DNA from 4 places in the Ruegeria sp. K7 genome. Region 1 is predicted to be linked to each of the others. Evidence: riboswitches for the same ligand, from Rfam matches in the RefSeq annotation. Region 1 holds a riboswitch; each other region holds the start of a gene.
What was found. Region 1 has a riboswitch for cobalamin ahead of ACR0FE_RS19115 (DUF1636 domain-containing protein). Riboswitches for the same ligand answer to the same signal wherever they lie in the genome.
Positions count from the first base shown of each region.

Region 2: another riboswitch for cobalamin. It lies ahead of ACR0FE_RS09540 (hypothetical protein); the one in region 1 lies ahead of ACR0FE_RS19115 (DUF1636 domain-containing protein).
Region 3: another riboswitch for cobalamin. It lies ahead of ACR0FE_RS13930 (DUF1636 domain-containing protein); the one in region 1 lies ahead of ACR0FE_RS19115 (DUF1636 domain-containing protein).
Region 4: another riboswitch for cobalamin. It lies ahead of ACR0FE_RS08375 (DUF4198 domain-containing protein); the one in region 1 lies ahead of ACR0FE_RS19115 (DUF1636 domain-containing protein).

Region 1 is NZ_JBQFMJ010000014.1:66,140-73,614, reverse strand. Features, by position in the region: gene cobN (cobaltochelatase subunit CobN) at 1-1,562, opposite strand, end outside; gene cobW (cobalamin biosynthesis protein CobW) at 1,566-2,621, opposite strand; gene ACR0FE_RS19115 (DUF1636 domain-containing protein) at 2,618-2,998, opposite strand; cobalamin riboswitch at 3,093-3,300, opposite strand; gene ACR0FE_RS19110 (hypothetical protein) at 3,786-4,121, shown strand; gene ACR0FE_RS19105 (YybH family protein) at 4,293-4,799, opposite strand; gene ACR0FE_RS19100 (LysR family transcriptional regulator) at 5,044-5,943, shown strand; gene ACR0FE_RS19095 (hypothetical protein) at 6,107-6,445, shown strand; gene ACR0FE_RS19090 (HlyD family secretion protein) at 6,438-7,475, shown strand, end outside.
Region 2 is NZ_JBQFMJ010000004.1:142,946-150,420, reverse strand. Features, by position in the region: gene ACR0FE_RS09565 (histidine phosphatase family protein) at 1-550, opposite strand, end outside; gene recR (recombination mediator RecR) at 618-1,211, opposite strand; gene ACR0FE_RS09555 (YbaB/EbfC family nucleoid-associated protein) at 1,273-1,617, opposite strand; gene ACR0FE_RS09550 (DNA polymerase III subunit gamma/tau) at 1,713-3,473, opposite strand; gene ACR0FE_RS09545 (protein-tyrosine phosphatase family protein) at 3,644-4,147, shown strand; gene ACR0FE_RS09540 (hypothetical protein) at 4,149-4,556, opposite strand; cobalamin riboswitch at 4,644-4,864, opposite strand; gene ACR0FE_RS09535 (alpha/beta hydrolase family protein) at 5,030-5,938, shown strand; RNA gene ffs (signal recognition particle sRNA small type) at 5,938-6,036, opposite strand; gene ACR0FE_RS09525 (bifunctional 2',3'-cyclic-nucleotide 2'-phosphodiesterase/3'-nucleotidase) at 6,076-7,475, opposite strand, start outside.
Region 3 is NZ_JBQFMJ010000008.1:65,096-72,570, reverse strand. Features, by position in the region: gene iadA (beta-aspartyl-peptidase) at 1-164, shown strand, start outside; gene ACR0FE_RS13945 (cyanophycinase) at 221-1,117, shown strand; gene cphA (cyanophycin synthetase) at 1,133-3,934, shown strand; gene ACR0FE_RS13935 (Mur ligase family protein) at 3,950-5,686, shown strand; cobalamin riboswitch at 5,797-5,999, shown strand; gene ACR0FE_RS13930 (DUF1636 domain-containing protein) at 6,101-6,457, shown strand; gene ACR0FE_RS13925 (ABC transporter ATP-binding protein) at 6,454-7,239, shown strand; gene ACR0FE_RS13920 (ABC transporter substrate-binding protein) at 7,258-7,475, shown strand, end outside.
Region 4 is NZ_JBQFMJ010000003.1:284,191-291,665, reverse strand. Features, by position in the region: gene ACR0FE_RS08400 (AraC family transcriptional regulator) at 1-735, shown strand, start outside; gene ACR0FE_RS08395 (ABC transporter ATP-binding protein) at 781-1,437, opposite strand; gene cbiQ (cobalt ECF transporter T component CbiQ) at 1,434-2,216, opposite strand; gene ACR0FE_RS08385 (cobalt ABC transporter permease) at 2,216-2,797, opposite strand; gene cbiM (cobalt transporter CbiM) at 2,794-3,405, opposite strand; gene ACR0FE_RS08375 (DUF4198 domain-containing protein) at 3,412-4,197, opposite strand; cobalamin riboswitch at 4,327-4,526, opposite strand; gene ACR0FE_RS08370 (LacI family DNA-binding transcriptional regulator) at 4,885-5,910, shown strand; gene ACR0FE_RS08365 (winged helix-turn-helix domain-containing protein) at 5,915-7,129, shown strand; gene ACR0FE_RS08360 (fumarylacetoacetate hydrolase family protein) at 7,133-7,475, opposite strand, start outside.

The sequences.
Region 1 (7,475 bases):
CGCAGCCAAAGGTAAAACGCGACATAGCTGTGACGCGGTGTGCGCGAAAGGTCGTGATAGTCGTCATCGCGCAGTTCAGGCGTGCCACGTTCGGGTTGCAGCGCGACCAGCGCCTTGCCCCGGTGCAGCGCGGTAAAATGAAACGCGCCATCAACAAAGGTCGGATCATCCTCGGGCTTGCCCCAGACTGTTTGCAGGTCCGTATTCAGTTGATCTGGCAAGTGTGCAAGCGCGGCCAGGTAATCTTCGACCGACCAGGCAATCCGGGCGCCCAGCAATGTGTCGGCGATCGGTTCGGCAGGGGCTGTGTCATACCCGGCGCATTGCAAATCTGACAGCATCGCTTCGGCTGACGCCAGCGCATCAAGGCCCACCGCATGGGCCATCTGCCAGTCCTTGCCGGGATAGGTGGACAGGACCAGAACGGGCACCTGTTCCGCTTTGGGCCGGTCGTTCAGATTCAGCCAGCCGGTTACACGATCAATGATCGCTTCGATCCGTTCAGGTTCAGCGCGGTGGGCAAAGCGGGAATACTCCAGGTGCGGATCGCGTTTGCCCGGTTCCTTGAATGAAGCGATGCCCGCCGAGATCCGCCCATCCACTTCGGGCAGCACGACGTGCATGGCAAGGTCGGCGGGGGAAAGACCGCGTTCGGCCTCGGCCCACGCTTTGCGGCGTGAAGTTGCCAGAGCGACCTGGAAAACCGGCACACCCGCCGCGTCAAGCGGAGAGGTTCCCGACGCGCCTTTGCCGGAGAAGGATGTGGCATTGATGATCGCAGAAGGTTCCAGTGCAACGATGTTTCGGCGCAACCAATCGGCGGCGGCAGGTGCCTTGAGGGAAGGGGCGAACATGCCCATTGCCTCGAACCCACGCGCACGCAGGCTGTGGATCAGCGCGGCGACCGGGGCGGTGTCGGCGGAGGTCAGGTAGGCGCGATAGAAAGTGACAATGATGCGTTTCGCATCGTTCGTAAATGCGGCTTCGACCGGGGTTACGCCGCGGTCAGGGCACCATACACCGCATTCCGGAAGGGTTTTGGCCCCCAACACCGGTCCGGCATAAAGACCTGCCGCCAATGCCATCTGCGCCAAAGCGGCCTGCGCCGCGACCTCGCCGCCGGTGTCGCAGAGATGCGCCAGCCGCCGCAGGGTCGAGACGGGCAGGGTGGAATAGTCGTCCAGCCGGGTATCCTCACGCCCGTCGGCGGGCAGAACCGCCAGCGCGATGCCTTTGGCCTGCGCCAACGCAAGAACCTGTTGCAGCCCGTATGACCAGTAAGGCACCCCACCAATCAGGCGGATCAGGATACCTTTTGCACCGTCAAGCGTCTGTTCCACATATGTGTCAACGGACAGAGGGTGCTTCAGGGCCGTCAGATTGGCCAACCGCATCGTCGGCATTCGCCCTTCCGGCCCACCGCCGCGATGCCAGCCTGCCGCGAAAGCACCGAGATCGCTGTCCGAAAAGGACAACATCACCAGATCCGCCGGGCTCTGGCCCAGATCGGTCGGGGTCTCGGTTTCTTCAAGCCCGTGGCTTTCGCGGAAGACGACGTGCATGGCTTACTCGGCGGCCTCGGTCACACCCACGAGGATATCCCGGATTTCGGCCTCTTTGATGTCGTCGTGCTCGGCAATGACCACAAGACACGAGCGGCGCTCCTCGCCGGGTTCCCAGGGGCGGTCGTACTGATGACGCACCCGGGCACCGACAGCCTGAACCAGCAGACGCATCGGTTTGCCGGCAACTGCCGCATACCCCTTGACGCGCAGGATGTTCAGTTCCCTGGCCAGACGTTCGATCTTGGCAACCAGATCGAGTGGGTCACTTTGCTCCGGCAGTTCGACGATGATGCTTTCGAAATCGTCATGTTCGTGGTCGTGGTGACCGTCGTGATGCGACGGACGCGCGTCCATGTCATCCTCGGCTGCGGCTTCCAGACCGAGCACGACGCGGACGTCTACGACGCCTTCGGCAACCTCTACGACGGGCAGCGGGCGCGGGGCCTCGGCTGCGATGATCTCTTTGGCTTTGGCAACACCCTCTGGCCCGGCCAGATCGGGCTTGGTCAGCAGGATGATATCGGCGCAGGATATCTGATCCTCGAACACCTCGGAAAGAGGCGTTTCGTGGTCGATCGAGTCATCGGCCAGGCGCTGGGCATCCACCGCCTCGACATTCGGAGCGAAGCGACCTGCCGCGACCGCCTCGGCATCGGCCAGAGCGATCACGCCATCCACAGTGATTTTCGAGCGGATATCGGGCCAGTCAAAGGCTTTCAGCAGCGGCTTGGGCAGGGCGAGGCCGGAGGTTTCGATCAGAATGTGATCGGGGCGCGGGTCCAGCGCCATCAGCGCTTCGATGGTCGGAATGAAATCATCGGCCACGGTGCAGCAGATGCAGCCGTTTGCCAGTTCCATGATGTTCTCTGCCGGACAATCGGGAATGGCGCAGGATTTCAGAATATCGCCATCGACGCCCACGTCGCCGAATTCATTGACCACGACCGCCAGACGTTTGCCCTGCGGGTTCTGCATCAGGTGCTTGACCAGCGTTGTCTTCCCCGAGCCCAGAAAGCCGGTGATCACAGTGACGGGTAATTTCTCAAGAGTGCTCATTTCAGGGCTCCAATCGGGGGAATGCGGGAGGCGCAGTTTTTGCGGAAATGTTCGGGGCGCTCACGCCATTTGACCAAGCCGTCCTCGGTCGCCAGATATTTGGTCGCACCGTCGACAATGGCGTCAACGTGTTCGGCTTCGTTCAGGTTCTCATAGACAAAGGTCCAGCGACCCGGTCCACCGCGCAGCACGATCGAGCAGCCCTGATCGCAGTTCGACAGGCATTCGACGGGTTTCAGCGTGATGCCTTCGGGCAGGTCGGCCTGTTGCAGCGCTTTGTGCAGCAATGTGCCGGGGCGTTTTTCATCATCCTCGACGGGCAGTCCACGGCGGCACGTGGTACAGACCAGCAACTCGACTGGTGCGGTCTCGGTCATGTCTCTCATCCCCCCAAATCCTCTTCGCGGGGGACGGGGTTTCATGCGGGCCACGCGTCTGCACATGGACCCGACACCGGAACACCCCGCCCGGTTTCTTCTTCGGGTGCTGGCAGGTCTCCCGGCTTGCGGATGTCAGAGACTTGCTCTGGCAGATGTCCCGCCTTCCCGGCCTTTCGGCCAGTGGCTATGGGCACCCTCTCCGGTCACGGTCGCGGGGGCGGCTGCGTTTGACGGAAAAACCGCTGACGCATTCCCTTTTCATCCATCCAGGGATGGACACCAACGGGTCGGACATGCGGCACAGGCGGGGGACTTGTCAAGCTTCAGGATGCGCGGTTTCGCCGCCGGAAGGAAAAAGCGACCTGAGGTGGTCACTCAGCGGCATCGCCGGGCGTTCACGGCGCCCGAAAACCTGCGTGATTGAGGTGTTCCGTGTGATGTTCGCTGATTTTGGAAGGGGTCGGCGGGAACCGGACGGGCGGGGCGGATTCGGCTTCAGAACCACTGGGGCAGGCCGCGTGTGGACGTTGCGGCGACCAACCGCCTGTCATTTCGGGCATCGCTAAACTGAGGGATTGGGGTTTCGTTGATTAAGTAACCGCTGTTCCGACCGGCTCGGGATACTCCATTTCAGTATTCGCGCAAGACCCGGCAAAAACGACCGCTTCGAGATCAAATCTGATGGCCGTCTTGCCGTGCACAGAGTAGCCAGATTTTTTGCAAAATTATGCCTCAAACTGCCCTTAGCGGGCGTCGGCGAACAGAATATGCCAGGAAACAAAAAATGAAAAAGTTAGCAGCTTTTCTTGTGTACTTACCCGTCGCTGCAGTTGCGGAAGACCGGGTGTTCGAGTGTGAAGCGGCGGATGCAAAATACCCGGAAATGGCGGCCACGCTGGTCAAATACGAGGGCCAGAACAAAGGGCATATTACCATTGGTGATATCGACAATAAGGCTGAGGTGTATCCCGGCCTCGACACCCTGACTTACCTGTATATCGGTGACGGCTTCACGTTAAATTACAACGTGAATCTCAAGACTGGCACGTTTGACTATTCGGCTTCGGGCAGCAAATCCGGATGGGGCAAAGGCAGTTGCAAGGAAGTTGTGGCCCAGTAATTCGCTAATGCCCGGTCTGCGGGTTGGGCCTTTCGGTTGCCGAGAAAAGTACTTGCCTGGTTCCGTCCGGAGGCCAATGCAGTTGGCCGTGGACGGAACCCGGTTAAAAGCGGCCGATCCAGTATGTGTCCAGGCCATCTGGGCGGCGTGCCAACCAATCAAAGCTTTTGATCAGCAAGGTTCGGCACGCCCCGAACACGCGGGCGCTATTGATCTGCCGGCGCTGAAGGTATTCGCGTTGGACCAGATATCCCGCGCCACGCGCCATGTTCCGTCATCTTCGAGATGGTAGATATTGATGCCATGGCCGGTGGAAACAGTGGCAGGGCCCGGGTCACGCGGAACATCGGTGGCGGTAAACTCATAACGCTCAAACGCCCAGTCCGCCGCCACAACAAATCCCAGCGATTGCTTTTTCCAACTGGTGTGAACGGCGTCGAAATACCCGCGCACCCAGGGCCCGACCTTGGCTTTGCCTTCCATGACAGGCGCGCCAGGAGCGATGAACACCACGTCAACAGTGACCGTCTCAAGGAATTGATCCAGTTTGTTCGAGTTGATCGCTGCAAGATACGCTACGTGTGCGGCTTGCGGAGTCTCGGCTTTGGTGTCGGGCAGCGCCGGTGCCGCGATGGCCAACCCTATTCCAGTAAAAAGCATGGTTATCCTGATAGTCATATCGGCCTCCAAGCATTTGCGGCGATTGGACCTTGCCGGTTGTTCAAACCCGCCTGTCAACGCAAAACGCATTGCAGGACGATCGCATTGCAACGCAATTCGACAGGCTTTTAGGGCAATCGCAATTTCAGATAGCTACACCACTGATTGTTCAACTCGTATCGGGTGTATTTCTCGACAATAGTTACGTTTGGTGTACCTTGCGAGGCAGGAAAAAATAGCAATCATTAAGTATTTCTACTGAATGAACCTTATTGACTGGCATAAGTTGCCGCCGCTTACGACCCTCAGGGCGTTTGAGGCGACCGGCCGTTTAGGCGGCTATTCTGCCGCGGCACGTTCACTGAACGTAACCACTGCGGCAATTGCCCAACAGGTGCGAAAGCTTGAGGCTGATCTGGGGATTCCACTTGTGCGCCGAGAGGGCCGTGGACTTGCTTTGACCGAGGCCGGTCGGACGCTGGCCAGCACGCTCAACGACGCATTCGAGCAGATCGCAAAGGGCATTGATGATGTGACGGCTCAGGAGGCCGCTCGCGGTGTGAGTGTGTCTACGACTGTCCGATTTGTCGACGCGGTCATCATGCCACGTCTTGGCGGCTTCTGGGCGGAACACCCCGGCATCCAGGTGTCCTTCGCTGCGGAAGGAAATTCGTGGGACGTCGATCTCGAAGCCTTTGACATTGCGATACGCGGAGGCCCGCCAAACCATGTTTGGAGCGGCGCGGCCCAGAAACTGCTTCTAAAGTCGCCGTTCGTACTATGCGGCACACCAGAGCTTGTCAGGTTGGGTGCGAAAAACCTGACCGATGTGCCGTGGATACAGGACAAGAGCATCGGTTCCCAAGTCTTTGAAGGTGTCGTCCGGGACTTCGGCCTGCGCGTCGACGACCTTCAGCCTGTTGATCCGGGGGGATCGAAGTTCGAGCTGGACGCCGCCTTGCAAGGCTACGGATTGCATCTAAGCCCTCTAGTGACCGTCAAAAAGTACCTGGATAAAGGCAGACTGGAAGCTATCGACGTGCCGCCGAAATGGGTGGCCTGCTACTTTGCGGTCTACCGAAAGGGGCGCATTTCCGATCAGGTAGGTGCTTTCTTGAAATGGCTTGAAGTGACGTGCGCACCACTTTCTCAGGAGGCTTGAGAACCTCGAACTGGATTCCGTCCAACGTCATATCGGGCACTGGCCCGTCATTATGTTCACGCTATCGGGCCGGGGGCTGATCAGAGTTGCCTCGTGCAGGATTGGTTTTTTTGATTTCAATCGCTTATCCTTGCCGGGGATCATTTGGAAACAGGAGGTTCACGTGAACAGCTCTATCTCTGATGAGGCGATGGCGCGGCTCCCGTTTTGGGTGACACCTCCGGGGGAAACAGACGGCTTTTTGATCGTTGTTGGGTTTCTTCTTGTAGTTGTCCTGCTGGGCTTCGGCGCATTGTATTTTACCGTGCAGGCTATCCCCGACCGCATGGCGGCAGGCGCGCACAAGGTTCAAATGCAACTGGTTGGTGTGCTTGGGTTGATCTCGCTGTTCACACTGAACAATGCCTTCTGGATCGCCGCCATTCTGATTGCCGCTGTGCCTCTGCACGAGATATTCCCGCTCAGGACCGAAGTGGACCTTTCGGAGAACCGCGATGCTTGAGTTGGTATTCTCTGCATTGATCACGATTGTCCCGGATTACCTGTACCGTCGCTACAAGCAGGGCAAGAGATGGGGCCATGAAATAACCCTGTTCAACGTCTGGTATGAATTGCGGTGGGGTTTGACCGCCTGCGCAATACTGGCCGTTACGCTGATCACAGTGATCTTCTATTTTCACCCCTCAACGCGGAACGTGTCCGCCGCATTTCGCACGGTTACCATACTGTCAGATCGCGGTGGCCGCGTCTCAGAGGTCTATGTCGCCAACAATGACGCGGTTGATGCCGGTGACGCCATTTTCCGGTTGGACACGACCCGACAAGAAGCAGCAGCGGATACCGCTCAACGCCGTATAGAAGAGATCGAGGCCGCATTGGGCCTGACCGCAACAGAAATCGCGGCAGCCGCTGCTGGTGTTGAGGCGGCAGAATCAGATCTTACGCAGGCCACAAGCGATCTGGATCGACGCCTAGAGCTTGCCGAGCGAAACGATACTGTTGTGAGCGAGCAGGAGCTGGAGCGGTTGCAGACGGCAGTGTCCGGGGCGGAGAGCCGTCGCGCAGCCGCACTCGCGGCACTCGATGGTGCCAAGCTTCGCCAAACCTCACTTCTTCCTGCGCAGCTTGAAAGCGCGCGCGCCGTGCTTCGGGAGGCCGAAAACGAGATCTCGAAATCAACCGTATTCGCTGAGGTGGACGGGGTTGTGACCCAATTCCTACTGAAGCCGGGTGACATCGTTAACCCAATTCTGCGTCCCGCTGGTATTCTGGTGCCAGACGTCTCAGGACAAGGGCGTTTCATAGCGGCTTTCGGTCAGATTTCAGCCAGCGTGCTCAAGCCCGGCATGCTGGTGGAAATCACCTGCGCATCCAAACCCTTGACCATAATCCCGATGGTCGTGGACGAGGTGCAAGACGCGATTGCTGCGGGACAATTCCGACCGGGTGACGCGCTGCTGGATCAGCAGGATCGGGCGCGACCCGGCACTGTGACGGCCTTTCTTGCGCCAATCTTCCCGAAACATCTGGAA
Region 2 (7,475 bases), on a different contig from region 1:
TTTCCGTACCGTTGGAAAGATGGAAGACACACCCTTGTGTGCGAGGCAGCTTAAGCAGGCCTTCCTGATCCAGGCCCAGCCAGATCCCCCTTAGCACCAAAGAAGTTACACCGTGGGTCACAATGATTGAGGGCTCCTCTTGCTCATCCAGAAAGGATCTAACTCTCGCCGATATCTCCTCAAAGCTCTCACCGCCAGGGCTGCGAAAAAACCACAAATAGCTTTCGTAAGCGTAGTCGATCTGCGACCTGATGACGTTCTTGGTTACACCTTCCCATTGGCCAAATGCGATTTCCTGCAGGCGGTGGTCAGTTTCCTGTTGCAGATGGGGTGCAATCGCGAGCCGAGCCGTGTGCTGCGCGCGCTCCTGCGGGCTGACGACGACCCGAGACGGTGTGTTCGGAATGCCGCTCAGAATTTGGTTTTGAGTGCGCGCCTGCGCCTTGCCCGTTTCGGTCAGCGGAGAGTCCTTGCGGCCTTGAAATTTCCCAAGAGTATTCCACTCGGTTTCGCCGTGTCGCAGTACGAATAGATCGGGATATCTGCTCATAAGTTACGCACTACTCTGGAAAATCAAAGGATGATTCAAAAATGTTCTCGGGGCAGGTTCTGTGACCTTACAGTTCTTTCCGCGCCCTCAGCGCCGCCGTGATCGTCCCGTCGTCCAAATAATCCAGCTCACCCCCAATTGGCACACCCTGCGCAAGTGAGGTCAGGCGGACCTGTCCCTCCAACTGGTCGGCAATGTAGTGGGCGGTGGTCTGTCCGTCGACTGTGGCGTTCAAGGCAAGGATGATCTCAGTGATGCCCTCGGCCGTCACGCGGTCTTTGAGGCGGGGAATGCGCAACTCGTCCGGGCCGACACCGTCCAAGGCCGAAAGTGTACCGCCCAGAACGTGATAGCGGCCTTTGAAGACACCGGCACGTTCCATCGCCCAAAGATCAGCGACATCCTCGACGACACAAAGCTCTCCGGTGGCGCGGGCCTCGCTGTCGCAGATGTCACAGATGTCAGCGGTACAGACATTGCCGCAATTCAGGCATTCGCGGGCGGTGGCGGCGACCTGCTGCATTGCGTCCGACAGCGGTGTCAGCAGCAGGGCGCGTTTTCGGATCAGGTGCAGAACCGCGCGACGGGCCGAGCGCGGGCCAAGGCCCGGCAGCTTGGCCATCAGGTCGATCAGGTTGTCGATGTCGCTGTTCGAACTCACGGCCTGTCCTGTTTGGCACCGGAGGGAGCCTCCGGCGGGAGTATTTTGGAAAAGATGAAGATCAGAACGGCAGTTTGATGTCTGCCGGCAGCCCCATGCTTTCAGTCAGCTTGGCCATTTCCGCCTGAGAGCGCTCGGCGGCCTTGGTCTGCGCGTCCTTGATGGCGGCCAGGATCAGGTCCTCGACCACTTCCTTGTCGTCTCCGTTGAAGATCGACGGGTCGATGTCCAGACCTTTGAGTTCGCCCTTGGCGGTGGCAGTGGCCTTGACCAGACCGGCGCCGGATTCGCCGACAACCATGAGGTTGTTCAGTTCTTCCTGCATTTCGGTCATTTTGGTCTGCAGGTCCTGCGCGGATTTCATCATCTTGGCCATATCGCCCAGACCGCCTAAACCTTTGAGCATCGGGTTTCTCCTGTAAATCGATTTGACGCCTGAATACGAAGGGTGAATGCGTGACACAAGGGGCATGGGCATCCTCCTGTATTCCAGGCAGATGTTCAGTCCTCTTCGAACGGGTCCCATTCGTCTTCGACCTCGGGCAGAGCCTCGGTTTCGACCTTGGCGGCGCGCTGTTCCGGGGTTTCGATCCGTTTGATGCGCGCCTTGGGAAACTGCATGAGTACCGCCTGAACCAGCGGGTGTTGCTCGGCCTGGGCCCTTAGAGCGAGGTCGGCCGCGTCGCGGATTTCGGCGATCGTGGCGGCTTCGCCGTCTGCCACGATGGATACGGCCCACCGATTGCCTGTCCATCGCTGCAGCGCCGAACCCAGCCGTTGGGCAAGGTCTGTCGGGGCATGATCGGTCGGCGTAAATTCGATCCGGCCCGGTGAGTAGGACATCAGCCGCACACCGTTTTCGACCTCGACCAGCAGCTTTACGTCTCGGTTTGTCCGGATCAGTTCGACCACATGTTCGAAGGTCGGATAGCGCGCCAGAGCGGTTTGGACGTCCTGTGCCAGGGCCGCAGTCGGCGCGCCGGCAGGGCCATTCGGTGCGGAAACGTAGGAAGACCTTGCCGATGCCTGAGGTTGTACCGGGGCGTGCGAGGGTACGGCCATGCCGCCACCGGGGCCTCCGTTCGGCGTGGGTGGAGGTGCGTCCTGCAAACGTTTGATCAGTTCTTCCGGGCTTGGCAGGTCGGCCACATGGGTCAACCGAATGACGGCCATTTCCGCTGCCATCATGGCGTTTGGCGCAGCTGAGACCTCTTCGAGCGCTTTCAGCAGCATTTGCCACATGCGGGTCAGGACACGCATCGGCAGGGCTTCGGCCATTTGCTGACCGCGTGCGCGTTCGTCGGGCGAAACGGTCGGGTCCTCGGCGGCGTCTGGCGTGATTTTGACCACGGACACCCAATGGGTGATTTCGGCCAGGTCGCGCAGCACGGCAAGCGGATCGGCGCCCTCGGCGTACTGAGCGCTTAGCTCTGTCAGAGCCCCCGCCGCGTCGCCCCGTAGGATCATGTCCATCAGGTCCAGGACGCGGCCCCGATCCGCCAGACCCAACATCGCCCGGACCTGATCGGCACTGGTTTCACCCGCCCCGTGCGAGATCGCCTGATCCAGCAGCGAAGTTGCATCACGCGCCGAACCCTCGGCCGCCCGGGTGATCAGCGCCAGTGCGTCCTCTGCGATCTGGGCGCCCTCGGCGGCAGCGATCTTGTTCAGAAGCCCGATCATGTCCTCGGGTTCGATCCGGCGCAGGTCGAAGCGTTGGCAGCGCGACAGGACCGTCACCGGAACCTTGCGGATTTCGGTAGTCGCGAAGATGAACTTCACATGCTCGGGCGGTTCCTCAAGTGTCTTGAGCAGCGCGTTGAACGCGCTGGTCGAGAGCATGTGAACCTCGTCGATGATATAGATCTTGTAGCGCGCGCTGGCAGCACGATAGCGGACGCTGTCTATGATTTCGCGAATATCGTTCACGCCGGTGCGGCTGGCGGCGTCCATCTCCATCACGTCGACATGGCGGCCTTCCATGATCGCCACGCAATGTTCGCATTGGCCGCAGGGTTCGGTCGTCGGTTTGCCGTCGCCATCGGGGCCGATGCAGTTCATGCCCTTGGCGATGATCCGCGCCGTTGTCGTTTTGCCGGTGCCGCGGATGCCGGTCATGATGAAGGCCTGCGCGATCCGGTCTGCCTCGAACGCGTTTTTCAGGGTGCGCACCATGGCATCCTGACCAACCAGGTCGGCAAAGGTTTCCGGGCGGTATTTGCGGGCAAGAACCTGATAAGCGGGGCTTGGCGTGTCGGTCATTTCTGCTCTGTCGGATTCGTATCAGAAGTGCAGCGTAGAGTGCGCCGCCGCCTGCGTCCACAGCCGGTTCGCGAAATTCATTTGGGAATGCTTCGGGATGCGCGTAAAAATGAAGGCGAAAGCATTTTTGACCGGATTCTTGTGCGTAACGATTAAGGAGGGCGCGTTGCATGTCTCAGATGATTATTCATGCGCTGCAGGTCGGAGGAGGTACTCTGGCCCTGACATCAATGCCGGGGCGTGGGGGTAAATATGCCCAGGACCTGAATGCGATTTCCGACTGGAAGCCCGGTCTTGTCATTTCAATGACGACCGAAGTCGAGATGCTGCAGGACGGCGCGCGTGACTTCGGAACCGACATTCAGGCGCGCGCCTGCCGCTGGGTCCATCTGCCGGTCGAAGATTTCGGTGCACCCCCCGACGCCGTGACCGCGCGCTGGCCCGATGTAAGCGCGGCCGTCCGCCATGCCCTGTCAGGGGGCGGGCGCATTCTGGTGCATTGCCGGGGCGGCTGTGGCCGGTCCGGAATGGTGGTGTTGCGCCTGATGGTCGAATGCGGCGAGCAACCGGGTGCAGCCCTGAAACGGTTGAGGGCGGTGCGGCCCTGTGCGGTTGAAACAGATGCACAACTGGCATGGGCCACGCAATTGATTCCGGCCAGCGCGGACCCGTAGCTTAGGCCGACAAATGTCCGGCCTGGGCCGCCACTTGGCGACCTGCCAGGGCCGAAGCTTCAAGCATGGCGCAGGGCGGGTCCGACAGAATTGCGGACGGCAGCGCACGGAACTCTGCGCAGAACATCATGTCTGCATAATCCTCCAACCTGTCGCCCGGAGTTTCCTCATTCGTTCCGCAAAACACCCGGATTTTGTCTGGCCGCGCGTGGAACCGGGCCATGCACCCTTCGGGGCAATGGGCAAGCTCGCTGCTGCCTTCAATGGCGAATTGCGGGGTTGCGGCCGGGCCGGCGCTTGCCACGGCGCGCGTCAGAGCCCGCGCCATTTGCGCCAGTGCCGGACAGGGTTTGCCGGTGCGCTGGCACACAGTGGCAGAAAATTCGTGTGTCCTTGTCTTCCAGATCATAATGCGCCCTCCGCGCGCGGCGCGGGGCAAGGATCAGGTGTGACGGGGCTATGCCATCAGGACCTGCCCGGACACCCCGCCCGAGTTTCGGTTTCAGTATCGATGGCAGGTCTCCTGACTTGCGGGTCATCGCTTTGCCGACCTTCCCAGCCTTTCGGCCAGTGGTGTTTCGGCATTGCTCACCGCTTACAGTTGCGGGGGCAGTCTCGGCCTTGGTTCCTTCCGGCAATGCCAGACAGAACCGCACCGTGTTCCCTTTTCATCCCGGCCCCTTAAAGGGCGCGGAAACCATCTCCTCATCGCTAGCGGTTGCCGGGCCCCCGAGTCAAGCGCATTGCGCGGGCCGAGGCATTTGGTCCGATGCGTGGTCGGGAAAGCGGACGTTTGGTCATGTTTGCACCGGGTTGACTTGAGCGGGCGACTGGCCTGACAGATAGGTGAACTGAACTGTTCAGTTGAGAGCGGAGCATGATATGTTGGACATACAGGAACAGGTCTTGACCGAAGACATACGATTTCCCTCCGGGACGGCTATGCTGTCGGGTCGCCTGTACCTGCCTGTTGCAGCGCCTGATATCGTAGTTGTTCTGAACAGCGCGACCGGCGTTCCCCAGGACTATTATCAGCATTTTGCCCGGTGGCTGGCGGAAGAGCAGGGCATTGCCTGTCTGACCTATGATTACCGCGATTTCGGAAAATCGTTATCGGGGCGTCTGAAGGATTCGCGTGTCACCATGTCCGATTGGGCGCTGATCGATATTCCCGCGGCCCGGGCCGAGATGCGACGGCGATTCCCAAGTGCGCGGCAGTGGACCATTGGTCATTCGCTGGGGGGTATGCTTGGGCCATTGCAATCGGATGTGGATCAGATCGACCGGATGATTTGTGTGTGTTCCGGCCTGGTTACGTTGTCGGATCATCCCTGGCCCTACCGGGGGCTGGCCGGAATCTTCTGGTACGGGCATGCGCCTTTTGCGGTTCATGTGCTGGGGTATCTGCCCGGCAAGGCCATTGGGTTTGGTTCGGACCTGCCGTCAAAGGTCTACTGGCAATGGCGAAAATGGTGCACCTCGCCGAACAGCTATCAGCCTGAAATTGGCCAAAGCCTGCCCGCAGCGACCTGGCCGCGGGCCGGTGGTCCGGTTGACCTGTTTGCGATTTCGGACGACCAGATGGTGCCTGAAAATGCGGTCTGGAGGCTGGCCGAACTATACGGCCCGGACGCCAACCGTCATGTGCTTGAACCAAAGGACTTCGGGCTGAAATCCATGGGCCACATTGGTGTTTTTACGCGCAAAAACAAAGCGGTCTGGCCGAGGTTGATCGAGTCTGCGGAGCAGCAAGTCCGTTCCGACCGGAAAGATGTGACGATTGCGGGATGAAGTGAGAGGTTGGACATCGACCCAAGCGGGGCTCGTTGTGGCTGCTTCCTTCCGGACCTGACCAGGTTGGCGAGGCGCTCGCCCGCGCCAACCTCTCAATCGTCGATATAGGGAAGTTGCGCCAGGAAGACAACCCGTCAGAGTGACAGTCTGATCCGTAGAAAGCCTTCCGGGTCATGCCCCAGCACATGCGGATCGTATGCGTCCAGTTCAGAAAGATGCTCCCTTGCTCCCGGCCCGGTTTTCAGAATCGAAGCGTGGCCGGGAAGCCGGACAAGGCTGAAGGGGAAGGGCGCAGATTGCATCGGGTCGCCCGGTAATCCCCCCGAAAGATAGTCGCGCAGGACGTCCCTGATGGGTAAGGTCGGCAGATCGATCTGCCGGGCCTGATGCGCAACTGGGAAGTGTCCGCCGCCGCTGGCCCGGTAACTGTTCAGGGCCACAACGAATTTCTGGGTGGGTTCAACAGGGATTCCACCGCAGCAAATCTCGCGGACACGGTTTGCAGCGGGATTGACCAGCATTCCGTGAGAATCAAAACGCGCCGGCTGGGAAAGATCGATCCGATAGGTCAGGCCGAACAGCACATCGAAGTTATGCCCGGCCCGTGTTTCATCGGTCAGAGTGCGGACAGTTCCTTCATCCACCTGATTGAAAATGCCCGCCGACATTTCAAGCCAGTCACGGACCATATCGCCGGTGACAAGCACGGCGCGCAGGTCATTCGGGAAAGAATGAAGATCCGAAACATTGCGTAACCGAACCTTTCCGGGCGGTACATCCGTGTAGGAACGCGGTCCCGCGCGGCCTCCGAACTTGCAGGGCGAAACAGCGGACAACAGTGGAAGCCCCCGTAGGTCTTCGTCCAGATGGAGGTTCAATGCCGCTGCCTGGGCGCTGGCGACCAGCGCGAGGCCCCGATCTGGTGCGCAAAAGCTGAAATAGCTGTGCAGGCTTTGACCGGTGTGGCCCACGGGTCTTGAGGCCAGTGCACGGGTTTCTTCGTGGCCGTAACTGAACAGATGCTGCATTCCGGGGTCTTCGGAAACCGCTTCGTTCCCGTGCCGGGAGAGAACAGGCGGAAGCTTGACCTGCTGCCCGACAACCGTCCATCGCCCGGCAGAGGTTTTCTGCACATGCAGGTCGATGATGCCAAGATGCGTCCCGGCGACGCCAGGCATGACAACCGGTTTGCCATGCACATGCCCCCGGGTTGCGTCCGTATGATCTAGCCCTTCGTGATCCTTGCCGGGAAGTGTGAGATGCGTATGGCCTGCAACAATGGCGTCGATCCCGTCGATCGCGGCCAGCGGTATGACGGCGTTCTCCAATCCGCGCGCGGGTTCCGAAGGTTCAAGGCCCGAATGCGCCAGGGCGATAATCACATCGCTGCCGTCCGTGCGCAGGGCCTCGACCGTCTTTTGCGCGGCCTCCAGAATATCTTCGAACACCACCACATCCTGAACCCGGTGCGCATTCCATTGCGCCGTCTGCGGCGGCAGGATCGACAAAAGACCCAGACGAAACGGCGTTTCGA
Region 3 (7,475 bases), on a different contig from region 1:
CCGACCTGCTGAAATTGCATGGAAAAGGCCGGTTGAGCAACGGAAAAGACGCCGATCTGGTGGTTCTTGACGAAAACCTTGGCATACGGCATGTGATGGCGCGGGGGGAATGGCATGTCCGCAGCGCCCAGATAGCCCGGCGCGGCATGTATGAACAGATATAAGCGCCTGTGCGGCCCCGGCGGCTGCCCCGCTTCAGGACGAAGAAGGTAATCTTGACATGTGCCCTGCACCCGTTGATGCAGACACCCCTCGCGGGTTCATCATTCCGATTGGTGGCGGCGAAGACCGCGTGAAGGAAATGCAGATCCACCGCAAGTTCGTGGAGCTGTCAGGCGGCGCGGATGCCGACATCGTTGTGATCCCGACCGCCTCGATGCTGGAAGAAACGGGGCCGGACTATAACCGCATCTTTTCCGAGCTTGGCGCGGGTCAGGTCGAATTCCTGCCCATCTCGCGCCGCGCCGACTGTGACAACCCCGATTACGCCGGAATGCTGGACCGGGCGACCGGCATTTTCATGACTGGTGGCAACCAGTTGCGCCTGTCCGCGATTCTCGGCGGAACGCTGGTAGCGCAGAAAATCCGCCGCCGGAATGCGGCGGGCGTGCCGGTTGCCGGAACCTCTGCCGGGGCGTCGATCATGTCCGAACATATGGTCGCCGGAGGCAGCAGCAACTCGGCCCCCGCCGAAGGCAACATCACGCTTGCACCGGGCATGGGCCTGACCAACGCGGTGATCATCGACCAGCATTTTACCCAGCGCAACCGGCTGGGGCGCCTTCTAACCGCCTCATCTTTCAACCCTTTTCTGATCGGCCTTGGAATTGACGAGGACACCGCCGCCTTTATCGGCCCCGACAACGTCCTGGAGGTTGTTGGCAGCGGCACGGTCACGGTCGTGGATGCCAGCCATCTGACGCATTCGTCGATGTGGGACGCACGCCGGGGCGAAGCACTGAGCCTTTTGGGTCTTCGGCTTGACGTTCTGGGCGAAGGGTGCCGTTATGACCTGATGGCTCGCCAGGCTTTTCCGCCAGATGAGCATATGGCGTTCTGCACCTTGCCCGATTTGTCCGGCGATGAGGACACTTTCGGGGGGGAAATGAACAATTAATAAACGAGGAGCCTTATGAAAATAATCTCTACCAATGTCTTCGTCGGTCCCAACGTCTGGGCAAGTTTTCCGGTTATTCGACACGTCATTGATCTGGGATTGTTGGAAGATTGGCCCTCGGCCCGAATAGGCCCCGAATTCATCGACGCATTGGTCGCGGCCCTCCCCGGCCTTGCCGAGCATGGCTGTTCCTACCGCGAGCCGGGCGGCTTTATCCGCCGTCTGCGCGAGGATGAAGGCACCTGGCTGGGTCACGTGCTGGAACATTGCGCCATCGAGGTTCAGAACGTGGCCGGCACGGATGTGACATTTGGCCGGACGCGGGGCACTGGCGAACCCGGCCAGTACAATATGGTCTACGAATATCGCCAGCGCGACGTGGGACTTGATGCCGGGAAACTGGCCATGCGCCTGCTAATGCACCTGCTGCCGCAAAACCTCAAAGAAGCCCTGGACTATGATTTCGATCCCGATTTCGATTGGGACGACGAGTTGCGCAGCTTTGTTCTGCGCGCCCAGCGCAAGGAATTCGGCCCCTCGACCGGGTCGTTGGTCAAGGCCGCCGAAGAACGTGACATTCCATGGATCCGCCTGAATGAAGGATCGCTGGTTCAGTTCGGGCATGGCAAGTATCAGCGACGCATTCAGGCGACCATCACGTCCGAGACCAAACATATCTCGGTCGAGATTTCCTGCGACAAGGAAGATACCCACAATCTGCTGAACGATCTGGGCCTGCCGGTGCCACAACAGCGCATGGTCTATTCGGCCCGCGAAGCCGCAAAAGCAGCTGGCCGGATCGGATTTCCGGTGGTGGTCAAACCGCTGAATGCCAATCACGGCCGCGGAGTATCGATCAATCTGAACTCGGAATCCGAGGTCGAGGCCGGTTTTGCCGAGGCCAAGGAACACTCGCGAAGCCGCGCCATTCTGGTTGAAAGCTTCATTACAGGATTTGATCACCGGATGCTGGTGGTGAACAACAAGCTGGTCGCCGTCGCCAAACGGGTTCCGGGTCATGTGATGGGGGATGGCAAGCATACGATTGCGGAACTGGTCGCTATCGTGAACCAGGATCCGCGCCGGGGCATCGGGCACGAAAAAGTGCTGACCATGCTGGAGATCGACAATCAGGCCAAACGCCTGATGGAAAACGCCGGTGTGACTGAAGAAACCGTTTTGCCGGAGGGCGAGGTTTTCTATTTGCGCTCTACCGCGAATCTGTCCACAGGCGGCACGGCCATCGACCTGACCGATGTGGTTCATCCCGACAACCGCGACATGGCTGAACGCGCCATCATGGCGGTTGGGTTGGATGTGGGCGGTGTCGATTTTCTGATCGACGACATCACCAAGTCCTACAAGGATATCGGCGGCGCGATTGTCGAGGTGAACGCAGCCCCCGGATTCCGGATGCACGTGGCTCCGTCCGAAGGCCAACCGCGCGATGTTGCCGGTCGGGTGATCGACATGCTGTTCCCGGTCGGGGACAAGACACGCATCCCCATTGCGGCAATCACGGGAACCAACGGGAAAACCACAACATCGCGGATGCTGAACCATATCATGAAAACCAGCGGCAAGACCGTTGGCATGACCTCGACCGACGGGGTCTATGTGGATGGCAAGCTGAGCGTCAAGGGCGACATGACCGGGCCCAAGTCGGCCCAGATCGTGCTGCGCGATCCGATGGTCGATTTCGCCGTGATGGAGACCGCGCGTGGCGGGCTGGTGCGTTCGGGCCTGGGCTATCAACGCTCGAACGTGGCCGCCTGTCTGAACGTATCCGCCGACCATCTGGGGCTGGGTGGCATCAACACGGTCGAAGAGCTTGCCGTGGTCAAACGCGTCGTGGTGGAAAGCGCCACGGATACGGCCGTTCTGAACGCCGACGACATCAACTGCCTGAAGATGGCGGATTATGCCGGGGCAAGTCAGATCTTCTATGTCACGACCAATCCCGGCCACAGTCTTGTGAAAGAACATATCAAGGAAGGCGGCAAGGCCATCGTGCTGGAAAAAGGCATGAACGGCGACATGCTGACCATATACGACAATGGCCTGCATATCCCCGTGCTCTGGTCGCACCTGATCCCGGCGACACTGGAAGGCAAGGCGATCTTCAACGTGCAGAACGCCATGTTTGCTGCCGCCATGGCCTATAGTTTTGGCGTTGATCTGGACAACATCCGCCACGGGCTGCGGACCTTTGACACCAGCTATTTCCAGGCACCGGGGCGGATGAACGTTTATGACGAACATCCGTTCAAGGTAATCCTGGATTATGGCCACAACCCCGCCGCCCTGAAGGCAATGGCGGCGCTGGCCGACCAGCTAGAGATCAAGGGCCGCAGGCTGTGCGTCGTATCGATGCCCGGTGACCGTCGTGACGAGGACGTCGAGGATGCGGGCGCGGCGCTGGCCGGTCATTTTGACCACTTCATCTGCAAGGCTGACGACCGCCGCCGCGGACGCGGGCATGACGAAATTCCTCAGATGCTGCGGCAGGCGTTGATTGCAGGCGGCACGCCGGATGAGGCGATCACAATCATCCCTGATGAGGTCGAAGCGGTGACGGCGGGTCTTGAAATGGCAGCTCCCGGCGATCTGCTGGTGATATTCGGCGACGACACCACCCGCTGCTGGAAACAGATCATCTACTTCAATTCGGATGGCGACGCACCTGAAGCTGAAGCAATCGGAAAGCCTGCCCCTGTTGAGACCTCTTTCGAGGACATATTCGACAGCGATCAGGCCCTGATCCGGGACGAGCGCGGCGTGCGTCTGGCCCGCGAAATCAGCGAAGACGCGGATTGAGCCGAGGGCACCGGAATGGACAGAATTGAAGAGCTTGAGACCGCGCTGACCATCCCCAGCGCGACCAGTGACGCGTTTCGGGTAGACGATGCGCGCCGGCTGACCGGGCCCGGGTTGCTCTGGGATCACCCGGGCGCAATCATGGACGTCTTTTTTGACCAGGAGCAGTCTTCGCGTGTCATTGAGCTGTGGCAGCATCATGCACGTCGTGTGCTGGATGCTCTCGGCTGGCACCAGGAAAAGCTGACATATCGGGTATTCACCGGCGGCGTGAACCTTGCGATTTCAGCGCCGATGGATCAGCTATATTCAGCGATCTTTGCGGTCCAGACCGCATGGCATTTCTGTGCCGCGGCGCTGGTCGGGGAAACACCCGGCGATTTCGACAAGATGATCGCCAACGTCCGCGACGTCATGGCCAAAGAGGCAAATCCGGCCCTGATCGCCCTGATCCAGGCGGCCTCGGCGCGGGGCGTCGATATCCTGTGTGACGACGACGAGATTTCGATCGGCCACGGGGTCGGAAGCCGGACCTGGGCCTGGAACGCTCTGCCTGCGCCTGATGAAGTCGAGTGGGACGCCTTGCACAACATCCCCGTCGCCTTCATCACCGGAACCAATGGCAAGACCACAACGACCCGGCTGCTTGAGGCGATCGCCCGGGCGGCGGGCAAGGTTGCCGGGCTGACCTCGACCGAGTTTGTCCGCGTCGGCGACGACATCCTCGACCGTGGTGATTATTCCGGCCCCGGCGGAGCGCGCATGCTGCTGCGCGACCGGCGGCTTGAAGTCGCCTGTTTGGAGGTTGCCCGTGGCGGAATCCTGCGCCGGGGTCTTCCAACCCATGCGGCCTCGGCTGCGGCTGTCACAAATGTCGCCAATGATCATCTGGGTCAGTACGGCGTCAACACGGTTCCGGAGTTGGCGCAGGCCAAGTTCGCCGTGCACCGCACCCTTAAGAAAGATGGCGTTCTGGCCCTGAACGCGGATGACGCGTATGTCCGGGATGAGGCACTGAACACGTCCTGCAGGATCTGGTGGTTCTCGCTGGACCCGGAAAACGCACTGATCCACCAAGCCCGCGAGCAAGGACATTGTTGTGCCTTCCTGCGCAACGAGATGATTGTGTTCTTCGATGGCTTCTCGGAACAACCGGTGATTTCGGTTCACGATGTACCGCTCGCCATGGGTGGGGCCGCCAGTTACAATATTCTCAACGCAATGACTGCGCTGTGTCTGGCCCGCGCACTCGATATCCCGATGCAGGCCATTCGCGCCGGATTGTCCGGGTTCAAACCAGACGCCAAAGACAATCCGGGGCGGTGCAACGAGTTTTCCCATAACGGCGCCCGCGTCTTTGTCGATTTTGCGCATAACCCACATTCTGTTGCGGCAGTGTGCGAGGCATTGTCCGGAGTTCCGGCAAAGCGCCGCTTCATACTGCTAAGCCATGCCGGGGACCGGTCCGATCAGGACATCATCGATGTTACGCAAACGGCCTTGCGGTTCCAGCCGGATGTGATCGTCGCTGCCGAGCTTGAGGGCTATCTGCGGGGACGCAACCTTGGTGAGATTCCAAAGCTGATTAAGCAGGCGGCAATGAACAACGGTCTTCGGGATGAGCAGATCCTGAGCGCGCCTTCCCCGGTCGAGGCGAGCAGGACAATACTGGATCAGATCGAACCGGGCGATCTTGCCCTGTTGCTGGTCCTGTCCGAGCGCGAGCAAGTCTTAAAACTGCTGGAAAACTGAACCCCTACGCTGAATCCGAGGACCTCGGGCGGTGAAATTCGAGCACCGCCCTGCCCAGCCGATCCGATTGTCCTGCCAATAATTCTGTATTGACGCATGCCCGGGTCTGAGGCACTTAGCTAGTAGATGGTTCCCGAAGGAAGACCCGAGGGATGAAAAGGGAATACGGTGCGGCCCTGAAGGCCAAGTCCGTAACTGCCCCCGCAACTGTAAGCGGTGAGCAACGCCAAACACCCACTGGCCGAATGGGCCGGGAAGGAAGGCCAAGCAAGGACCCGCGAGTCAGGAGACCTGCCATCAGTGTTCAACCAACCCGGGGCGGGGCGCCCTGGAAGGAGGCTTAGATGGCACGTCAGTCACGTGTTTACATGATCAGCACCTTCTGTCCGCGCTTGGCAACAAGTGGAGCGGACCATGTCAGACGCCACTGATCATATTCTTCTGATCTGTTCGACATGCAACGGTGATTTGTCTGCGGACAAAATACGCTCTTCTTTGTCAGATGCGCTACCTTCCGGGTTTGCCATTCGCACGGTCGATTGCATGGCCGGGTGTGCGCAGCCGACAACTGTTGGGTTTCAGGCCGCCGGCAAAGCCCAATACCTGTTCGGTGACATCCGGACCCCGCATGACATCGCGGCCTTGGCCGAATTCGCGTTGCAATATCAGAACAGTGCCGATGGATGGACCTGCGCGTCCGACAGGCCGAGCGCGCTTTTTGACAAAACCCTTTCCCGTTTGCCCCGAATGATTTTGGAGGAGCCTTCATGACGACCTCTGCATTTCTTGCCGTGCGTGACGTCGAGTACTATGCACTGAATGGTGATGTACTGCTGCAAGCGGCGTCTTTCGAACTGGAAGAAGGTGCCATCCTTGCAATTGCCGGGCCGAACGGGGCCGGGAAGACGACGCTTCTGAACCTGTTGTGCGGCACGGCCGAACTGGTGCTGGGCGACGTTTTGATCAATGGGCGCAGCCTGAAGCACATGCCCGCCAACGAGCGCGCCCGAATGATCGCTGTTGTCAGCCAGCACGAACTGCCGGATAGCAGACTGTCTTTACGGGAATATGTGGCCTTGGGGCAAATCCCGATCCGGGCTGATCGGTCGAAAGAGGGCCACGCCGCCGAACTGGACAGGGTTTTGAACCTGACAGGTCTGAGTGATCTGGCGGACAAACAAATGGGCGTACTTTCCGGGGGTGAACGTCAACGTGCGCATATTGCGCGCGCTCTGGCACAGAACCCTTCGCTTTTGTTTCTGGACGAACCGACAAACCATCTGGACCCCGACGCCAAGGGGCGGATGCTGTCGCTGGTTGCCGAGTTGGGCATAACGGTGGTCATGATCGTCCACGACCTCGTCATGATCCCCGAATTCGCCACCCATGTGGCCATGATGAAATCCGCGCGGCTCACGGGCTTTGGTCCCGTGGCCGATGTGCTGACCTCGGACCAGGTTCGGGAAACCTTTGGCGTCGACTACCTGTACTTTCACCATGAGGGCCGCGTGATTCCGGCGCTGGACATCCGAAAAACCTCGGTCTCAAACTAACCCTAGGAGCATCTTTGAATGAAACAGATCTGGTCGGTGGTCCTGGCCACAGCCCTGGCAGGCGGTGCGTCGGCACAAGAAATTGCCGTCGACAATTGCGGCAAGCCGCTGGTTTTTGAAACTGCACCCGAGCGGATTGTCGTGCACGATATGAACATGACCGACATGGCCTTTGCGCTGGGTCTGCAGGACAAGATCGTCGGGCTGACCGGCATCACCGGATGGTACAAGACCAG
Region 4 (7,475 bases), on a different contig from region 1:
CTGACCTCGGCACTTTATCGCTTCTCGACATTTTGGAACCTGCTTCTGGATGACTTCCACCTGGACTTGCACAGCAAATCCGACGAGATGGAACTGGCGTTGGTCCCATATTCGGACGACACCCGCCCGCAGCGTTTCGGCCACATGCTGATCCTGAAACTGGCGCATGGGCTTTTGTCCTGGCTTGGCGGGACGGAAACACCGGTAAAAGCCGTTCGCTTTGCCTTTGCCCGCCCGGAATTTGCCGCCGACTACGCCGTCGTCTTCCCATGCGCGGTCGAGTTTGACGCTCGGCAGACCAGTATCCTTTTCGACCCGCGTCTGTTCACCCGCCCGATAACCCGCAGTTCGGCTGAGGCATCCGTGTTCCTTGAAAGTGCGCCGCTGGACTGGATCTTTACCGGTTCGCGCGCGCATACAAACAGCCTTCGCGTCCGCGCGTTTCTCTACGGCGCAACATGGCAAACCTGCCAGCTACCTGATGCAGCGCGTGCCCTGAAAATGACGCCGCGGACCTTGAACAGGCGTTTGAAAGAAGAAGGGACTTCTTTTCAGGACATCAAGGATGCACTGCGCCGCGACATTGCCATCCGCGCGCTTCAGCAAAGTACGCTCAGTATTGAACAGATCGCCTTTGACACCGGGTTTTCGGCTCCGGCGAATTTTCACCGCGCCTTTCGAAAGTGGACCAGCCGGACCCCCGGGTCATACCGCTTGCACGCGCAGGCTTCCTGACGACGGCGCTCTGTCGCGGACATTCGCATAGCTCGTGCGAACAGGTCATTCACTTGGGCTGACAATCCGCCCGTTTCGCAGTTCCAGCGTGTCTGGTGCCAATGCCGCGCGAAACGATGGTGCGTGGCTTACCAGCAGTATAGCCTGCGGCAGACTTCGCAGAATTTCCAGAAGTCGCGCTTCATTTTTGGCGTCAAGCGCATTGGTAGGCTCATCCAAAAGCAGCGCCTCCGGCTCCATCGCCAAAACGGTTGCAAGGGTCACAAGCCGCTTCTCTCCACCAGAGAGCTTGTGCGTAATGCGATCACGCAGACTTAACAGATCCAGATCGGAAAGCACCCTGTCGACGATGGCCAGCGCCTCGGACTTGCTGCGCCCGAGGTTGAGAGGACCAAATGCGATGTCTTCCGCCACTGTCGGACAAAACAGCTGATCATCAGGATCCTGAAAAACCAGCCCGACCTGGCGGCGGACTTCGTGAAAATCCGCCTCGACGCGCCTTTCCTTTCCCAGGACGGTCACGCGCCCGGCGCTTGGTGTTTGCAGGCCAAGGGCAATACGAAACAGGGTAGATTTTCCCGCGCCATTCGGGCCCGCAATCGAGAGGCGCTGCCCCGGTTCAAGCTGCAGCGAAGCGCCGTCCAGCACTGGTGGCTGGCCAGGGTACGCAAAACAAATGTCTTCAAGCTTGAGGATCGTCATAGATAATCCAGGAACAGCAGGCCAAGGCAAACGGTGCACAGCATCGCGGCGAACATGTGATCGCGTCGTGTCATGTTAAAGTCCTGCAGCAACAAAAGACGCCCGGAAAACCCCCGGCATTTCATCGCCGCCAGAATCCGCTCGGACCGTTCGATCGCGCGCACCAGCATCATGCCGACCAGATACCCGAAGCTTCGGTAGGTGTGCCAGTTTGTGCCGGGGCGAAATCCGCGGATCTTCATCGCAGCGCGCAGGCGCAGGTATTCTTCCCGCAACACCTCGATGTAGCGGATGGTGAACATCAAAAGGTGCACTAGCACCTCGGGGCAGCGCAGCTTGTGCAAAGCGTGTCCCAGCGTCACGGGCTCCATCGTTCCGACCAGAACCATCAGCGCAAGGATGACCGCGTTGGCCGTCAGTGCAATCTCGACAGCTTTCCAAAGGCCCTGCCAACTGGCCGGAAAGCCAAAAACCGTGAACATCGCGTCACCGGGCATTGAGAATGGCAGCAACACCAGCATGAAAATGATGAAACTGTCCATCATGGCCATACGCTTGAGGGTCCGGCCGACTGGCAAGCGTGACATCACCAGTAACCCAAGCGAGACGGACAAAGCGCCGATCAGCGCCGGAACACTATTGAGGGCAACCGTGACGATGGCAAAGATGCAGGCCAAAACGATGCGCATACGGGGATCGTAGTCTCCGATCATCCCGAAATGGGCGGCTCTGCCTGCCTCGGCCAGTGTTTTGGCCTGTGGTTCCAGCGCATGTGCCATCAGGTGGCCATCTTTTTGCGCGCGGCCAGATAAAAGCCGATGCCGAACAGACCAATGATATAACCAATACCACCCAAGATGTTCTGCAGATCATTGTGCTCGCGGTAGGCAGCGATCTCGCGCCGCAGTGGGCGGGTTTCGTCGCGCACCGCTTTGGCGATGGCGGCGCGTTCCTCATCCGAGAGCGAGGCCACAGTCACCGCTGCCGCGCCATCCGCAGATGCAACCGGCGTGGCTGTTTCAGAAAGCTCGGCTTCGACCCCCATGATTTCGGCCACTTCGTCGGCCGGCATGGCAACTTCGGCGACGTGCCCTGCACCCAGATCTGCCCTGAATGTATGAGTCACAGCTCTGGTCGGGCTGTAGAGAAAGAAACCGTCCGTATCGGTTACTGTGCGTCCCAGTTCAGAGCCGTCGGGGCCATAGACGATGACTTCCTGGTCTGCGGCCATATCGCCATTGGAAAACCCCAGCTCGCCTTCGATTGCGTCGCCTGCCGGAAAAACGCCCGCTATAACCTTGTGCGCAAGAGCCGGGAGCGGGGCGAGAGCAAGCGTACAAACAAGGATCAACTGTTTCATGTGGACGCAACCTTTACAAAAAGTTCCGGTTTGACCTTGCGGGCCAGAAGAACGGCAAAACCTGTCAGCACGGCCTCGATAGCCATGACGGGAATGTGGGCGAAAAAGACAAGCTTGGCAGCGGGCAGGAACTCATCGCCGGACAGCGCCAGCGAGACCGCGACAAAAGCAGTCGTGGCGGCGATCGAAAACGCGCCACCGACGCCGCCCCAGATCGCCCCCTGAACAGGCGAGCCATGTGCGATCAGGCGACCAAAGATCATCCAGGTCAGCACCGCCGGAAGGGCGATATTCACCGTGTTGATCCCCAGCACGGTCAATCCGCCAAAACCGAAGAACACGGCTTGCAGCAGCAAGCCGACAAAAAGGGCCGGAAAGGCGGCCCAGCCGAGCAGAAGCCCGGCCAGGCCGTTCAGAATCAAATGCACAGACGACGGGCCAATCGGCACATGGATCAGCGAGGCGACAAAAAAGCTGGCCGACAACACGCCCGCCGTGGGAATGCGATCCAGATCCAGCGATTTCAGGCCCAATGCGATCCCGCCAGCCGCGACGACCGCACCGCCGATCACGACAGGGTTTGAAAGGGCTCCGTCGACGATGTGCATTCAGGCTTACTCCAGATCCCAGGCGCGGATCCAGATGACCGCATCCTGGCTCAGCTCTTTGCCTTCATGCTCGGTTTCCGGACCCACGCCCAAAGCGGCAAAGCCCCAGTACCCGGCTTTTGGCACACCAAAAGTGAAATATCCGTTGTCATCCGAAATCGCGACCAACGCGCCGCCCGGCAATGGGGACACGGTGGCGTCCTTCGCGCCGGTGCCGGTCATGTCCGGTGCTGCGGCGATGTACTCGATTTCGATTTCTGCGCCGGCGACGGGCTGTCCCTCGCTCAACACGCGACCGGTAAAGGTTGACCCGGCGATGATGTTGTAAGGCTTGTTCAGCGGCAGAATCTCGGTGGCCAGCCCCTGCGGCTGATCCCAGTCGGTCGGCAGTTCGTTTCGGTTGAGGTAAGCCTTGGTGATCTGCTGGATATAGATATCCTCTGATTCTTCGTAGTAAGGCGCAGGAACTGTAACCACCACATAGTCACCCGAGCGTTTAACCGGAACCGAGCCCAGGAACGCTTTGGCAATGTTGTCCGGTCCTTCAAAAGTGGTTTCTTCCAGCGTATCCATCAGATCGGTTTTTTCACCGTTGTGGATTACAAAGAATTCTTCCGGTTTTTCCAGGGTCATCACGTGACCGGCTTCAAACGGGTGCCAGAAAACCAGTTTGACCGGAACGTCACCGGGGCGTTCGATCATCGTGTCGTCGGTATATTCCAGCAGGAAATGGGCCTGCGCCAATGCAGGCATCGCCAAAGCAGCCGTGGCAGCCACCAGCAGTTTTTTCACAAATCGAGTCCTTCTCACGTCGCGCCATCCCCGGCGCAAATTTACTTTGACGATGGGGAACGCGAAGCCATCTGCCTTGTCGGGCAAACAGATCCGGCGCACACCCCGTCGCCGATGATGAACGCCCCTTCCAAGGGCGCATGTTCGGCAGGTCTCCTGACTTGCGGGTCAAAGCGCTAAACTAACCTTCCCGGGATACCCCAGTGGCATTATCAGCCGCGCTCGCCGCCTACAGTTGCGGGGGCAGTTGCAGAGTTGGCGAAATGTGCCGCACTGCATTCCCTATTGCTTCCGAGGATGTCCCCGGAACCGAACATGGCGCGTTCATGCCAGAATATGTAAGACACGGTCAACAATTGATTGCGGCGTTGCATGCGCCATTTGCGAAATCAGGAATTGCATGTTCGCGCTTGCTACGCGGTTTGGTATGCGCCACCGCGAGTGTGTTTATTTTCCTAGATCTCTTTCCGCGTTCAATAGTCGTCGGTTCAGTTCGCGGACTTGAGATTTTTAGGCCTGAAACTGCGGGCGTTGACTCGCGTGTAAAATTGAACTCACCGCAAATATGTAGGGTCGCTCCGATGCACAAAAGGTCCGACCGGCCCAGCGTTCGACGCCGAAGCAGAGTTGTTGTATTTGTTGCCGTGTTCACGCTACCATCGGGCAAAACAACAGTGCAGGTGCCTCGTGACCACAGAAACAAAACGCCCGCTTACCCTTCGCGATGTCTCGGAAGCGTCGGGGGTATCCGAAATGACGGTCAGCAGGGTCCTGCGCAATCGGGGTGATGTTTCGGATGCGACCCGAACACGGGTTCTGGCCGCCGCGAAAGAGCTGGGATACGTGCCCAACAAGATTGCGGGCGCGCTAGCATCCAGCCGGGTCAATCTGGTCGCGGTCATCATCCCCTCACTGTCCAACATGGTCTTCCCCGAGGTCCTGACCGGCATCAATCAGGTTCTGGAAGACACCGAATTGCAGCCAGTGGTCGGCGTAACCGATTATTTGCCGGAAAAAGAGGAAAAGGTCCTTTACGAGATGCTCTCGTGGCGGCCTTCGGGCGTGATCATCGCAGGGCTGGAACACACGGAAGCGGCCCGGGCAATGCTGGATTCCGCGGGCATTCCGGTGGTCGAAATCATGGACACCGACGGCAAACCCGTGGATGCGATGGTCGGCATTTCGCACCGCCGTGCCGGTCGCGAAATGGCGCAGGCCATTCTGAAGGCCGGATACCAGCATATCGGTTTCATGGGGACCAAGATGCCTTTGGACCACCGCGCGCGCAAACGTTTCGAAGGCTTTACCGAAGTTCTGGGCAAACACGGGATCGAGATCGAGGATCGCGAGTTCTACTCGGGCGGGTCGGCACTGGCCAAGGGGCGCGAGATGACGCAGGCGATGCTGGAACGGTCGCCGGAACTGGATTTTCTGTATTATTCCAATGATATGATCGGCGCTGGCGGACTGTTGTACCTGCTGGATCAGGGGATAGACATCCCTGGTCAAATCGGGCTGGCAGGGTTCAACAATGTCGAACTGCTGCAAGGTCTGCCTCGCAAACTGGCAACCATGGATGCCTGCCGGTTGGAAATCGGCCGTCAGGCCGCAGGGATCATCGCGGCACAGCTGGCCGACCCGGAAGCCGAGATTGAAACCCGCGTGACCCTGACGCCAAAAATCAGCTACGGCGACACACTGAAGCGGCGTTAGAGTCTTGGCACTGCCGAAACTGGACAACCGGACAGCGCGTGCGGTGTTCATGGATCGTCACTTGCTGTCCGAGACCCCGTCGGGCAGCGCAAAAGGCGCGGATCTTCTGGACCTGATCCGACGGCTTGGTTTTGTTCAGCTGGACAGTATCAACACCGTAGCCCGCGCCCATGACATGATCCTGTTTTCGCGCAGGCCCACCTATCGTAGCACACATCTGAAGCGCCTGTATGAACGGGACAGGGCGCTGTTCGAACATTGGACGCATGACGCCGCCGTCATTCCGATGGAGTTTTACCGGCATTGGCACCTGCGGTTTCAGCGCGACGCGGATTTGTTGAAGGCCCGCTGGAAGAATTGGCGGCGGGATGGATTTGAACAACAGTTCGCCTCGGTTCTGCTGCACATCCGCGATCACGGTCCGGTATCCTCGTCCGATGTGGGAAAGGACGAAAAGAAAGGATCGGGCGGCTGGTGGGACTGGCACCCGTCCAAAACCGCGCTGGAGTTCTTGTGGCGCTCGGGTGCGCTGACCGTCATTGGTCGGGATGGCTTTCAGAAACGCTACGACCTGACGGAACGGGTGATAGAAACTCATCTGTGCCCCGGTCATGCACCATGCGATGCCGAAGGAACGGTGGACTGGTTGTGCAACGCCGCCCTCGACAGGTTGGGGTTTGCAACATCGGGCGAACTGGCTGCGTTCTGGGATACGGTCAGCCCGGCCGAGGCGAAAGACTGGTGCGCCGCGGCCCAGAAAAACGGCGCAATTGAGGAAGTCGAAATCAATTGCGCGGATGGGCGTACAAGGAAAGTGTTTTCCCGCCCGGGATTGGTTGAAGAGGCCCCTGAACTGCCCGCGCCACCGGGCAGAATTCGCGTGCTCAGCCCGTTTGACCCGATGCTGCGGGATCGAAACCGCGCCGAACGCCTGTTCGGGTTTCACTACAGGATAGAAGTGTTTGTGCCCGCGCCCAAAAGAACCTACGGCTATTATGTCTTCCCCCTGCTCGAAGGTGATCGGCTGATCGGCCGGATCGACATGAAGGCCCACAGGGATAGCGGCGAATTGCGGGTACAATCCGTCTGGCCCGAGCGAAAGTTGCGCTGGTCAGAGGCGCGCACCCGCCGTCTGGAGGCCGAGCTGGACCGGGTGCGCAGGTTTGCCGGCCTTGATCGTGTTGAGCTTGCCGACGGTTGGCTGAAAGACCCTAAATAGGCTCTATTCAACCTGTGACAGGGTTAGGTGGATCGATTCAAGACCGTCAATTCCGCCATCAATCACATCACCGGCCTGGACCGCACCGACACCGGCCGGGGTACCTGTCATGATCAGATCGCCCGGACGAAGGTGATAGTAATTTGAAAGATGGCTCACGATCTCATCTATTTTCCAGATCAGTTCGTCCAGGGTCGCATCCTGCCGGACTTCACCGTTGACGCTCAGATGAATGCGCTTGTCTTTGTCAGGCGACCAGCTCTCCGACCGGGTCAGCGGCGCAAAAACGGCACCGTTTTCCAGATCCTTGCCCAGATCCCACGGGCGCTGTTTGTTCCGTTCACGG